2 regions of the Halomonas sp. YLB-10 genome follow, and region 1 is predicted to be linked to the other one. Evidence: predicted binding sites of a transcription regulator. Region 1 holds the regulator's gene; the other holds the start of a gene.
What was found. Region 1 encodes sigma-54, which starts transcription at its own class of promoters, with help from an activator protein. Its sites were predicted from a motif close to TGGCACNNNNNTTGCTNT; they were not measured.
Positions count from the first base shown of each region.

Region 2: the regulator sigma-54 is predicted to act here: its motif matches at 1,856-1,873, upstream of EBB56_RS12045 (P-II family nitrogen regulator).

Region 1 covers NZ_RRCU01000004.1:145,703-151,248, reverse strand. Annotated here, with positions in the region: gene lptC (LPS export ABC transporter periplasmic protein LptC) at 1-270, shown strand, start outside; gene lptA (lipopolysaccharide transport periplasmic protein LptA) at 283-813, shown strand; gene lptB (LPS export ABC transporter ATP-binding protein) at 813-1,538, shown strand; gene EBB56_RS10595 (RNA polymerase factor sigma-54) at 1,809-3,221, shown strand; gene hpf (ribosome hibernation-promoting factor, HPF/YfiA family) at 3,381-3,689, shown strand; gene ptsN (PTS IIA-like nitrogen regulatory protein PtsN) at 3,695-4,180, shown strand; gene rapZ (RNase adapter RapZ) at 4,234-5,115, shown strand; gene EBB56_RS10575 (HPr family phosphocarrier protein) at 5,118-5,387, shown strand; gene EBB56_RS10570 (hypothetical protein) at 5,439-5,546, shown strand, end outside.
Region 2 covers NZ_RRCU01000005.1:877-6,422, forward strand. Annotated here, with positions in the region: gene EBB56_RS12035 (YifB family Mg chelatase-like AAA ATPase) at 1-1,027, opposite strand, end outside; gene EBB56_RS12040 (accessory factor UbiK family protein) at 1,147-1,527, opposite strand; gene EBB56_RS12045 (P-II family nitrogen regulator) at 1,937-2,275, shown strand; gene EBB56_RS12050 (ammonium transporter) at 2,325-3,575, shown strand; gene glnK (P-II family nitrogen regulator) at 3,766-4,104, shown strand; gene EBB56_RS12060 (DUF3820 family protein) at 4,448-4,663, opposite strand; gene EBB56_RS12065 (SDR family oxidoreductase) at 4,820-5,455, shown strand.

The DNA.
Region 1 (5,546 bases):
GACGCCGACAACGGTGAACTGGGTCCGGACGGCAACCCCCTGACCCTGTCGGGCGACGCCCATCTCGAGGCCCCCGCAGAGCGTTGGCAGCTTGATACAGAGGTATTGGTCTACGACAGCGACAGTGGCCATGTCTGGAGCGAAACGCCAGCCGTCCTACGCCAACCCCCTCAACAGATGCAAGGGGAGCGCTTCGACGCCTGGATCCATGACAATACCGCTCGCCTGACCGACAATGTCACCGGTCATCATCCGCCAGAGCCTCAATAAGGAGCCCCTTCCATGATGCGTCCAAGTCCCGCCCTCCTGCTTGCCCTGGCCCTTGGCCTGGCCGCCGGCGCCACCGGCAGCAGTGTCCTGGCGCTGGAAAGTGATCGCAGCGCACCGATTCAGGTGGAGGCCGACCAGCTGGATCTCGATGATCGCGCCGGTACCGCGGTCTATACCGGCGACGTGCGCATTGTGCAAGGCAGCATGATCCTCACCGGCGAACGCGTCGAGATCCAGCGCAACGACCAAGGACAACTGTCACTGGCGACCGCGACCGGCTCACGTGCCTACCTCGAGCAGAAGCCATCCCCGGAAGAACCGGTGGTCAAGGGCTGGGGCCGCAAGGTGATCTACCACGTGGCCGAACGCCGCATGGAGCTGATCGACCAGGCTGAGCTGCACAAGGCCAATGACACCTTCGACGGTGCCTATCTGGAGTACTTCCTCGATCGCCGCGTGGTCCAGGCCCGCTCCAGCGCCCAGGGCGTCCAGGGCGAGCAGCGCATTCGCATGACCCTCGAGCCGGAAAGCCAAGGAAACTGATGAAGACTCTCCACGCTCGCCATCTGGCCAAGAGCTACAAGAAGCGTCGCGTCGTCCAGGACATCAGCCTGTCGATCGAGCAGGGCAGCATCGTCGGTCTGCTGGGCCCCAACGGGGCCGGCAAGACCACCTCCTTCTACATGATCGTCGGCCTGGTCAGAGCCGACGCCGGCAGCATCAGCATCGATGATCGGGACCTGAGCCGCGCGGCCATGCATCAGCGCGCGCTGGCCGGTATCGGCTACCTGCCTCAGGAGGCTTCGATCTTTCGCAAGCTGTCGGTGGCCGACAACATCATGGCGATCCTCGAGACCCGCAAGGACCTCGACCGCGAGGGCCGAGAAGCACGTCTCGAGCAACTCCTCGAGGACTTCCACGTCAGCCATATTCGCGACAACCCCGGCATGAGCCTGTCCGGCGGGGAGCGGCGCCGGGTCGAGATCGCCCGCGCCCTGGCCACCGAGCCGGCCTTTATCCTGCTCGATGAACCCTTCGCCGGGGTCGACCCGATCTCGGTGGGCGAGATCAAGTCCATCATTCGTCAACTCAAGGCCCGCGATATCGGCGTCCTGATCACCGATCACAACGTGCGCGAGACCCTCGATATCTGCGATCGTGCCTACATCGTCGGCGACGGCCAGATCATCGCCGAGGGCAGCGCCGAGTCCATCCTTGCCAACCAGCGCGTCAAGGAGGTCTACCTGGGCGAAAACTTCCGCCTTTAGACCGCAGGGCCGCCCGACAGCCGCAGTCGCCTCAAGCGGCCGCAACACTTGCCAGCATCAGCATCCAAGCGCCGGCCCCGAAAGGGTCGGCCTCACCTTGCACACAGGGCCTCCCTCGAAAGAAACACCTCCCCCCCTACCAAGTTGTTCCACATCGACCTTTTCACTCCCTCCCACAGGTCAAAAAACACCAACTTGGCAAGATGCTTGCATGTCTGATGACTCGTCGTTAGGGTAAAGCCTTTCGACAACACTGGTGGATCCCGACCCATGGCCCTCAAGGCGTCACTGCAGCTGCGCATCGGTACCCAGCTGACCATGACCCCGCAACTGCAACAGGCGATCGGCCTGCTGCAGCTTTCGACTCTGGACCTGCGCCAGGAGGTCCAGCAGGCGCTGGAGGCCAACCCCATGCTCGAACTCGAGGACGAGTTCGGCGAACAGCAGACCAGGGAAGCCGCGGAAGATGACTGGGCGGATCAGATTCCCTCGGAACTCAGTGTGGACAGCGACTGGTCCGACACCTACCAGGACCTGGGCACCACCCCCGCCGGCAGTGGCGAGGCGGCGGATTTCGAGCGCCAGGCAAGCTCCCAGTCACTGCACAGCCACCTGAGCTGGCAACTGGCGATGCTCGACGTCAGCGACCAGGAGCGCCTGATCGCCGAGAGCCTGCTCGACGCGGTCAACGCCGACGGCTATCTCGAGCAGACACTGGATGACATCGCCCAGGGGCTCGAGCAAGACGGTCGTCGCCCCCCTCCCCTCGCCGAGGTGGAGGCGGTGCTGGTTCGGCTGCAACAGTTCGAACCGACCGGAGTGTTCGCCCGCGACCTGCGCGAGTGTTTGATGCTGCAACTGGATAGTCTGCCTCGCGATACCGTCCTGCTGCCCCAGGCCGGACGACTGGTAAGACAGTTTCTCGAGGCACTGGCCAGCGGCGACCGACGTCTGCTGAAGCGCCGGCTAGGACTCGATGACGACCAACTCGACAGCGTCATCGAGCTGATCCGAAGCCTCGACCCACGTCCCGGCAGCCAGTTCGGTGACAGCGATAACGACTACGTCATTCCCGACCTGGTGGTACGCCACACCGAAGAGGGCTGGCGCGTTGAACTCAACCCGGATGCAATGCCCCGACTGCGCATCCAGCCCGACTACGCTGCGCTGATTCGGCGCGCGGACAAGAGCCAGGACAACCAGTTCCTCAAGGACCACCTGCAGGAGGCGCGCTGGCTGATCAAGAGTCTGTCCAGCCGCAACGACACCTTGCTGAAGGTCGGCCGGGAAATCATGGTGCGTCAGATCGACTTCCTCGAGCAGGGAGAAGCGGCCATGAAACCGTTGGTGCTGGCCGATATCGCAGACAAGGTGGAGATGCACGAGTCCACCATCTCCCGCGTGACCACCCAGAAGTTCGTGCACACGCCTCGCGGCGTGTTCGAGTTGAAGTATTTTTTCTCGAGCCAGGTCGGCCAGGATGGCGACGCCCATTCCAGTACCGCCATCCGCGCCATGATCAAATCGTTGATTCAAAAGGAACCTGCCCGCAAACCTCTGTCGGACAGCAAACTGGTGGAATTGCTGGCGGAAGACGGTGTCAATGTCGCCAGACGCACCGTGGCAAAGTACCGGGAAGCCATGAATATTCCGTCTTCCAGCGAGCGCAAGCGACTGCGCTGAGGCCTTGCGCTGCGGCGTCGCTAGCCTAGTTATCGGGAAAGCGCAAGCACTTGAAATTTCGCATGACATCTGCGTCTTTCTGCGTAGCGTCGAGGGGGTTTGCAGGATCGGAAAAAGGGTTACAATCAAGCCACCACCCGAAAGAGCAAGGAGCCTGTCATGCAAGTCAACATCACCGGCCACCACGTCGAATTGACCGATCCCCTGCGTGACTACGTACAAGAGAAGCTCGCCCGTGTGGAGCGCCACTACGACAACATCACCAACGTCCAGGTGACCCTCTCGGTGGAAAAGGAACGCCAGCTGGCCGCCTGCACCCTTCACGCCGCCGGTGCCGACCTGCATGCCGAAGCGCAGGACGGCGACATGTATGCTGCTATCGACGCCCTTGCCGACAAGCTGGACCGCCAGCTGGTCAAGCACAAGGAAAAATCCCAAGCCCGCGCCCAAGGCGCCGGAATTCGCTGACTCTCATGACATTGGAAGCCATTCTCCCTCCCGAGCGCACATTGTTCGATGTCCCGGGAGGCAGCAAGAAGAGGGTGCTGGAGTTTTTCAGCACCTTCATTGCGCAGAACACCCCGAGCCTGGACAGCCAGGAGGTCTTCAGTCGGCTGATCGGACGTGAGCGCCTGGGCAGTACCGGCATCGGCAATGGCGTCGCCATTCCCCATGCCCGCAACCCCCACTGCAAGGCGCCCATCTCCGGCTTCCTCAAACTCGCGGAACCTGTCGACTTCGATGCCATCGATGGTGAGCCCGTCGATCTGGTGTTCGTGCTGCTGGTGCCGGAAGAGGCCGACGACGCCCATCTTGCCCTGCTCGGCCAGGTCGCTGGCGTCATGAACGACGCCGACACACGTCACCGTCTGCGCCACGCCAGCTCTCAGCGCGAGCTTCACGAGCGCCTGCAGGAAGCCATCCGCCAACAGGCGCCAGGGGACGACACTCCCTCCTGATCGCGGCCTTGCCTAGGCCATCAGCAATGGACGCCTGCCCAAGGAGACAGGACATGCAGCTCGTGATCATCAGTGGTCGCTCCGGCTCGGGAAAGTCCGTGGCCCTTCAGGCCCTGGAGGACCTGGGGTTCTACGCCATCGACAACCTTCCCGCGACCTTGCTGGGCGCCTTGGTGGACGAGCTGGAAAACGGTCATTCCCGCCGTATCGCCGTCAGCGTCGACGCCCGCAACCTGCCTGAGGCGCTGGAACGCTTCCCCGCCCAGCTGGCGTCCCTCAAGCAGAGTCCGATCGACTGCCAGGTGGTCTACCTGACCAGTGATGCGCGAATTCTGCTCGAGCGTTATTCCCACACGCGGCGCCGTCACCCCCTGACCCGTGATAGCGACATGACCCTGGCGGAAGCCATCGAGTCCGAACAGAAGGCCCTTTCGGGCATTCGAGACCTGGCCGATCTGGTCATCGACAGCTCTCGCCTGTCGGTACACGAACTGCGTTCGCGCATCGCCGAACAGGTCGCCGACCACCGCAGCGGCCAGTTGAGCCTGACCGTGGAGTCCTTCGGCTTCAAGCGTGGCGTGCCGCCGGATGCAGACATCGTGTTCGATGCCCGCTGTCTGCCCAACCCCTACTGGGAACCATCGCTGCGTGATGCCAATGGCTGCGATCCCAGCGTCATCGACTTCCTCGAACGCTATCAGGACGTCGCCGACATGAAACGCGACATTCTCGCCTGGGTGCGCACCTGGCTACCGCGCTATCAGCAAAGCCAGCGCAGCTACCTCACCGTGGCGGTGGGCTGCACCGGAGGACAGCATCGTTCGGTCTACCTGGCCGAGGGAATCGCCTCGGCCCTGGCCGACCAGCATCCCCGCGTCCGTCTACGCCACCGCGAACTCGGCCAGCAACGCCGACTGGACAGCGGAGGACTCTAGGCGTGGCCCGACGCACCCTGACCCTGACCAATCGTCGTGGCCTGCATGCACGCGCCGCGACACGCCTGGTCACCTGCTGCCAACCCTTTGACGCCACCGTCACCGTCCACCATGGCAGCCGCTCGGGTGACGCCGCCAACATCATGTCGCTGCTGATGCTGGCCGCCCCCTGCGGTACGGAGCTGACCCTGGAGGCCGAAGGCAAGGACGCGGACGCGGTGCTGGACGCTCTGGAGGCACTGTTCGACGCACGCTTCGACGAAGACGCCTGACGTCTTCCCTCTCCTTGTTTTGACCGCCACCCCCTGCCTGCCAAGGACGCCATGCAACTGATCCAGACCGGCAAGTACACCGAGGTCCACTACGATCCGGACCAGGACGCCTTCATCAAGACCTTCACGCCCAAGACCAGCGATCGCTGGCGCTACCGC
Region 2 (5,546 bases), on a different contig from region 1:
CGGCAACGAGTTGAAAACGAGCAGGAAATCGCCGCTCGTGGCTGGCCCTGGCGATATGGATCTCGCCGCTTTCCAGCGGCTCGCGCAATACCTCCAGCACCTGGCGACTGAACTCCGGCAGCTCGTCGAGAAACAGCACGCCGCGATGGGCCAGCGAGATCTCGCCGGGCCGCGGACGCGAGCCGCCACCGACCAGCGAGACCGCGCTGGCGGTGTGGTGAGGCGAGCGAAACGGACGACGGCCAAAGCCATCGGACAGGGGAAGCGCGCACACCGAGCGAATCGCCGCTACCTCCAGCGCCTCGTCATCGCCAAGCGGCGGCAGAAGCCCGGGCAGTCGGCTGGCCAATAACGTCTTGCCGGTGCCGGGCGGCCCGGCAAACAACAGGTTGTGCCCACCCGCCGCCGCCACTTCCAGCGCTCGCCGGGCCTGATACTGGCCACGCACATCGCACAGATCCAGCGCCGCAGGCCCGTCTTGCGGCGGTGCGGCGGGTGGGTGGGCAACGAGGGGAATGCGCCCGACCAGGTGGGCGACGACGTCGAGCAGGTGCGCCGCCGGCAGCACCTCCAGTCCATTGACCAGGGCCGCCTCATCGGCGTTGGTCTCGGGCAGGATCAGGCGCCGCCCGGCCTGACGGGTGGCCATGGCGAAGGGCAGCATGCCGGCTACCGGCCGCAACCGGCCATCGAGGGCCAGTTCGCCGGCGCACTCGACACCCTCCAGTGCGGCGGCGGGCAACTGGCCGGAAGCCACCAGCAGACCCAGCGCGATGGGCAAATCGAAGCGTCCACCCTCCTTGGGCAGATCGGCGGGAGCAAGATTCAGGGTAATACGGCGTAGCGGGTAGTCGAGGCCGCAGGTGGCGAGGGCGCTGCGCACCCGTTCGCGGCTTTCGCGCACTGCGGTCTCGGGCAGGCCGACCAGGGTCATGCCCGGCAGGCCGTTGGCCAGGTGTACCTCGACCTGCACCTCGGGGGCGTCCAGCCCCAGTCCCGCACGGGTGGCAATGATGGCAAGCGTCATGGGCTCCCTGCCTGACGGAAGGCTCATGACCAGTAGAGCACGCCGACCTCACCGGCGCCGCATGCCGGCCCCCCGCCAGGGCGGGCCGGCATATCTTGTGACGTTCTGCGTCCGAAGCCTCAGGCGGAGGGCTTGTCGGCTGAACCGCTCGATGCCTCGTCCTGCTTGCTCTGTTCACGCACCGTCGGCACCGGTACCTCGGCGGCTTCCTCGGCCACGGCAGGCGCCGCGGCCGTTTCGCCAGCGGGCGCTGCACGTTCCTCGACCAGGCTCTCCAGCGCCGCTACCTGCTTTTCCAGCGCCTCGACCCGGGAGCGGGTGCGCTGCAACACGTCCATGAGGATGTCGAAATCCTCGCGTGACACCAGTTCGAGACGATCGAAGGCGCCACGCACCACCTGCTGGACCCCCTTCTGGATGTCTTCCGGGGCCTGGGAGGCGCCCTGCAAGCGCTCGCCGATCTGCTGTGCCAAACGGCTGATGCGATCCTGACTGACCATGATGGCTCTCCTTGAAACGTCGATGGGAACTCCGTTGCCGACAGGATACGCAAGCCGGGCGCCCAACGCATGCTTCGTGGCCCTTGCCCAGCGACGCCCGGCGCATTGGCGACTCCCTGATACCAACAGGCTAACCGGCACGCGACGCAGCACGCGACCCATTGCTCCACCCAGCACAACATGCTCGCCAATGACGCACCACTAATACGCGCCAGCACCAAAACAGTGCATTAACTTTGATGCAGTGCCGCAAACTCGCGGGTGTTTTTCGTCTCTCGCTTTCAAAAACAACCACAAACCATTGTAAACAAAGATTTTGCTAAATTTATGGCACGTATATCGCTATGCATAGATATCCATGCACCGAGCGGAAACAAGCCGCCACCTTATGCACGTAGGGAGCCATGCCATGAAACTGATCACCGCCATCATCAAGCCCTTCAAGCTGGACGACGTCCGCGAGGCGCTGGCCGACAACGGCGTCCAGGGCATCACAGTGACCGAGGTCAAGGGCTTCGGCCGCCAGAAGGGCCACACCGAGCTATACCGCGGCGCCGAGTATGTCGTCGACTTTCTGCCCAAGGTGAAGGTCGAGGTTGCGATCGACGAGGCCCGACTGGACAGCGTGCTGGAAGCCATCTGCAACGCGGCCAACAGCGGCAAGATCGGTGACGGCAAGGTGTTCGTCACGCCGCTGGAAGACGTCATCCGCATTCGCACCGGCGAGCGCGGCTCCGACGCGGTCTGATCCCCGTCCCCTGACCCGACTTCCGATAAAAATATAGCGAGACACTTCCATGGTCGATATCAGTGAACTCAGCTACGCGCTGGACACCTTCTACTTCCTTATCTGCGGCGCCCTGGTCATGTGGATGGCCGCCGGTTTTGCCATGCTCGAGGCCGGCCTGGTCCGGGCCAAGAACACCGCCGAGATTCTGACCAAGAACATCGTGCTGTTCGCGGTCGCCTGCACCATGTATCTGCTGGTGGGCTACGCCCTGATGTACTCCTCCGACGCCGGCGGCTTCATCCCCAACCTCGGCTTCTTGATCGGCGCCGAAAACAGCGTCGATGCGGTGCTGGCAGGTGGTGAAGACGCGCCCTACTACTCGGCCCGCGCCGACTTCTTCTTCCAGGTCGTGTTCGTGGCCACCGCCATGTCGATCGTCTCCGGCGCTGTCGCCGAGCGCATGAAACTGTGGGCCTTCCTGGCCTTCGCCGTGGTCATGACCGCCGTGATCTATCCGGTCTCCGGCTACTGGACCTGGGGCGGCGGCTGGTTGTCCGAAGCAGGCTTCTCCGACTACGCAGGTTCCGGCATTGTCCACATGGCGGGTGCCGCTGCAGCCCTGGCCGGTGTGCTGGTGCTCGGTCCGCGCAAGGGCAAGTACGGCAAGAACGGCGCCATCTACGCCATCCCCGGTGCCAACATGCCGCTGGCGACCCTGGGTACCTTCGTCCTGTGGCTGGGCTGGTTCGGCTTCAACGGCGGCTCCGAGCTCAAGCTCTCCGACGTGTCTTCCGCCAACAACATGGCCCAGGTGCTGGTGAACACCAACGCTGCCGCCGCCGGGGGTGTCATCGCCGCGCTGATCCTGGCCAAGATCTGGTTCCGCAAGGCTGACCTGACCATGGCCCTGAACGGCGCCATCGCTGGCCTGGTCTCCATCACCGCCGACCCGCTGTCCTCCACGGCCCTCGGCGCCACCCTGATCGGTGCAGTCGGCGGCATCCTGGTGGTGGTCGCCATCGTGGTCCTCGACAAGCTGCGCCTGGACGATCCGGTCGGTGCCATCTCCGCCCACGGTGTGGCCGGTATCTGGGGTGTCCTGGCGGTCCCGCTGAACAACGCCGACGCCACCTTCGGCGCCCAGATGCTCGGCATCATCGGCATCTTCGCCTGGGTCTTCACCGCCAGCCTGGTCGTGTGGCTGATCATCAAGGCAATCATGGGTGTGCGTGTCAGCGAAGAAGAAGAATACGAAGGCGTCGACCTGGCCGAATGCGGTCTCGAAGCCTACCCCGAGTTTAACGTCGCCAAGAAGTAAGCCTGAGCTTACCCGCGACACCAGTGAGCTGGCGTGCTCCTCCTGGCCCCTTCGGGGGCCTTTTTTATTGCTGTTCGCCAGGGGTATGCTTTGTCACACTAGTCAGGACAGGCGCAACGGCGCGCCGCCAACGGGTTGGCGCCAGGCACGACCGACGCCGCCCCCACACGGACAGGATGAGGAACCCGCCATGAAACTGGTGACCGCGATTATCAAGCCATTCAAGCTCGACGACGTCCGCGAGTCGCTCTCCGAGATCGGTGTTCAGGGCATCACCGTCACTGAAGTGAAGGGCTTTGGCCGTCAGAAGGGCCACACCGAGCTGTACCGGGGAGCCGAGTACGTGGTCGACTTTCTGCCCAAGGTGAAGCTTGAGGTGGCGGTCGACGACGGTATGACCGAGCAGGTCATCGAAGCCATCGTCCAGGTCGCCAACACCGGCAAGATCGGTGATGGCAAGATCTTCGTCACTCCCCTTGAACAAGTTATTCGTATCCGTACCGGCGAGACCGACAAGGACGCTGTCTGACCGACGATGGCAGCTGTCTTCAGCCACCCCCCTTGAGCAGGTCATTCGCATCCGTACCGGCGAGACCGACAAGGACGCTGTCTGACCGACGATGGCAGCTGTCTTCAGCCACCCCCCTTGAGCAGGTCATTCGCATCCGTACCGGCGAGACCGACAAGGATGCTGTCTGACCGACGATGGCAGCTGTCTTTAGCCACCCCGCTGGAGCAAGTTATTCGTAGCCGTACCGGCGAGACCGACAAGGATGCTGTCTGACCTCGACCGACAACGACGCTGTCTGAGCTCGACCGACAAGGGCGCGGTCTGACGACGGCGACCGGTTCTCCCCGCCAGGTGGCGCCGCTCAGCCGCGGCGTCGCAACGGCTCCAGCAGGTCGCTCAGGCCGTTGTGGTCGATCTCGTGCATCAGCGCCAGCAGGCGTCCGATCTCTCCGGGGGGAAACCCGACCCGGGCAAACCACGCCAGGTAAGGCCCGGGCAGATCGGCGATCAAGGTGCCTTGATGCTTGCCGAAAGGCATCCGCAAGGTAACCAGGCGTTCCAGGTCCTGAGGATTCATTGCTGCTCCTGAGCGGGTGGGTGAGGGAAAGACGCACAGGGTACTGGCCTGCGGGCGGCGTCGCCATCGATTCGCCTCCCCATTGAAAGTCTCCCCCGTTGAAAGTCTTCCCCATCGACGCCATGGTTATTTCCAGGTATCGACAAGGAGGCCGACATGACCACACTCGTGATAGGTGCCAACGGCCAGATCGGCCGCCAGGTCTGCGCCATCGCCCACCGCCAGGGACATCCGATTCGCGCCATGATCCGTAGCGCCGAGCAACGCGACTGGTTCGAGCAACAAGGTATCGAGACGGTCGTCGCCGACCTGGAGGGCGACTTCGCCTCCGCCTTCGAAGGTTGCGATCAGGTGCTGTTCACCGCCGGCTCCGGCCCGAACACCGGGCCCGACAAGACGCTGTTGATCGACCTCTACGCCGCTACGCGGGTGGCGGACGAGGCCAGCCGCCAGGGGCTGGATCGCATGCTGATGGTCAGCGCCATGCGTGCCGAGCAGCCGCTGCAAGCGCCGGAGAAGCTCAGGCCCTACATGGCCGCCAAGTTCGCTGCCGATGCCTACCTGCGCAGCAGCAAGGTGGACCATGTCATCGTCAAGCCAGGCCGGCTCACCGACGACGACGCCACCGGCCGCGTGGCCACGTCGCTGGACGAGACCGGGGGCAACAACCAGATATCCCGAGCCAACGTGGCCCAGGCCCTGGTCTATCTATTGGGGCAACGAAAGATCCGTAATCACGAGACGGTGCTCCTGGACGGCGAACGCGAGATCGCCGAGGCTCTCGGCGACTGACCACCGCCACCCCGGCCAGGCGATTCAATCCGCCAGCACCAACGACGACGCCGATGGCAAGTGGCCATCGGCGTCGTCGTTTGCGGCGTTC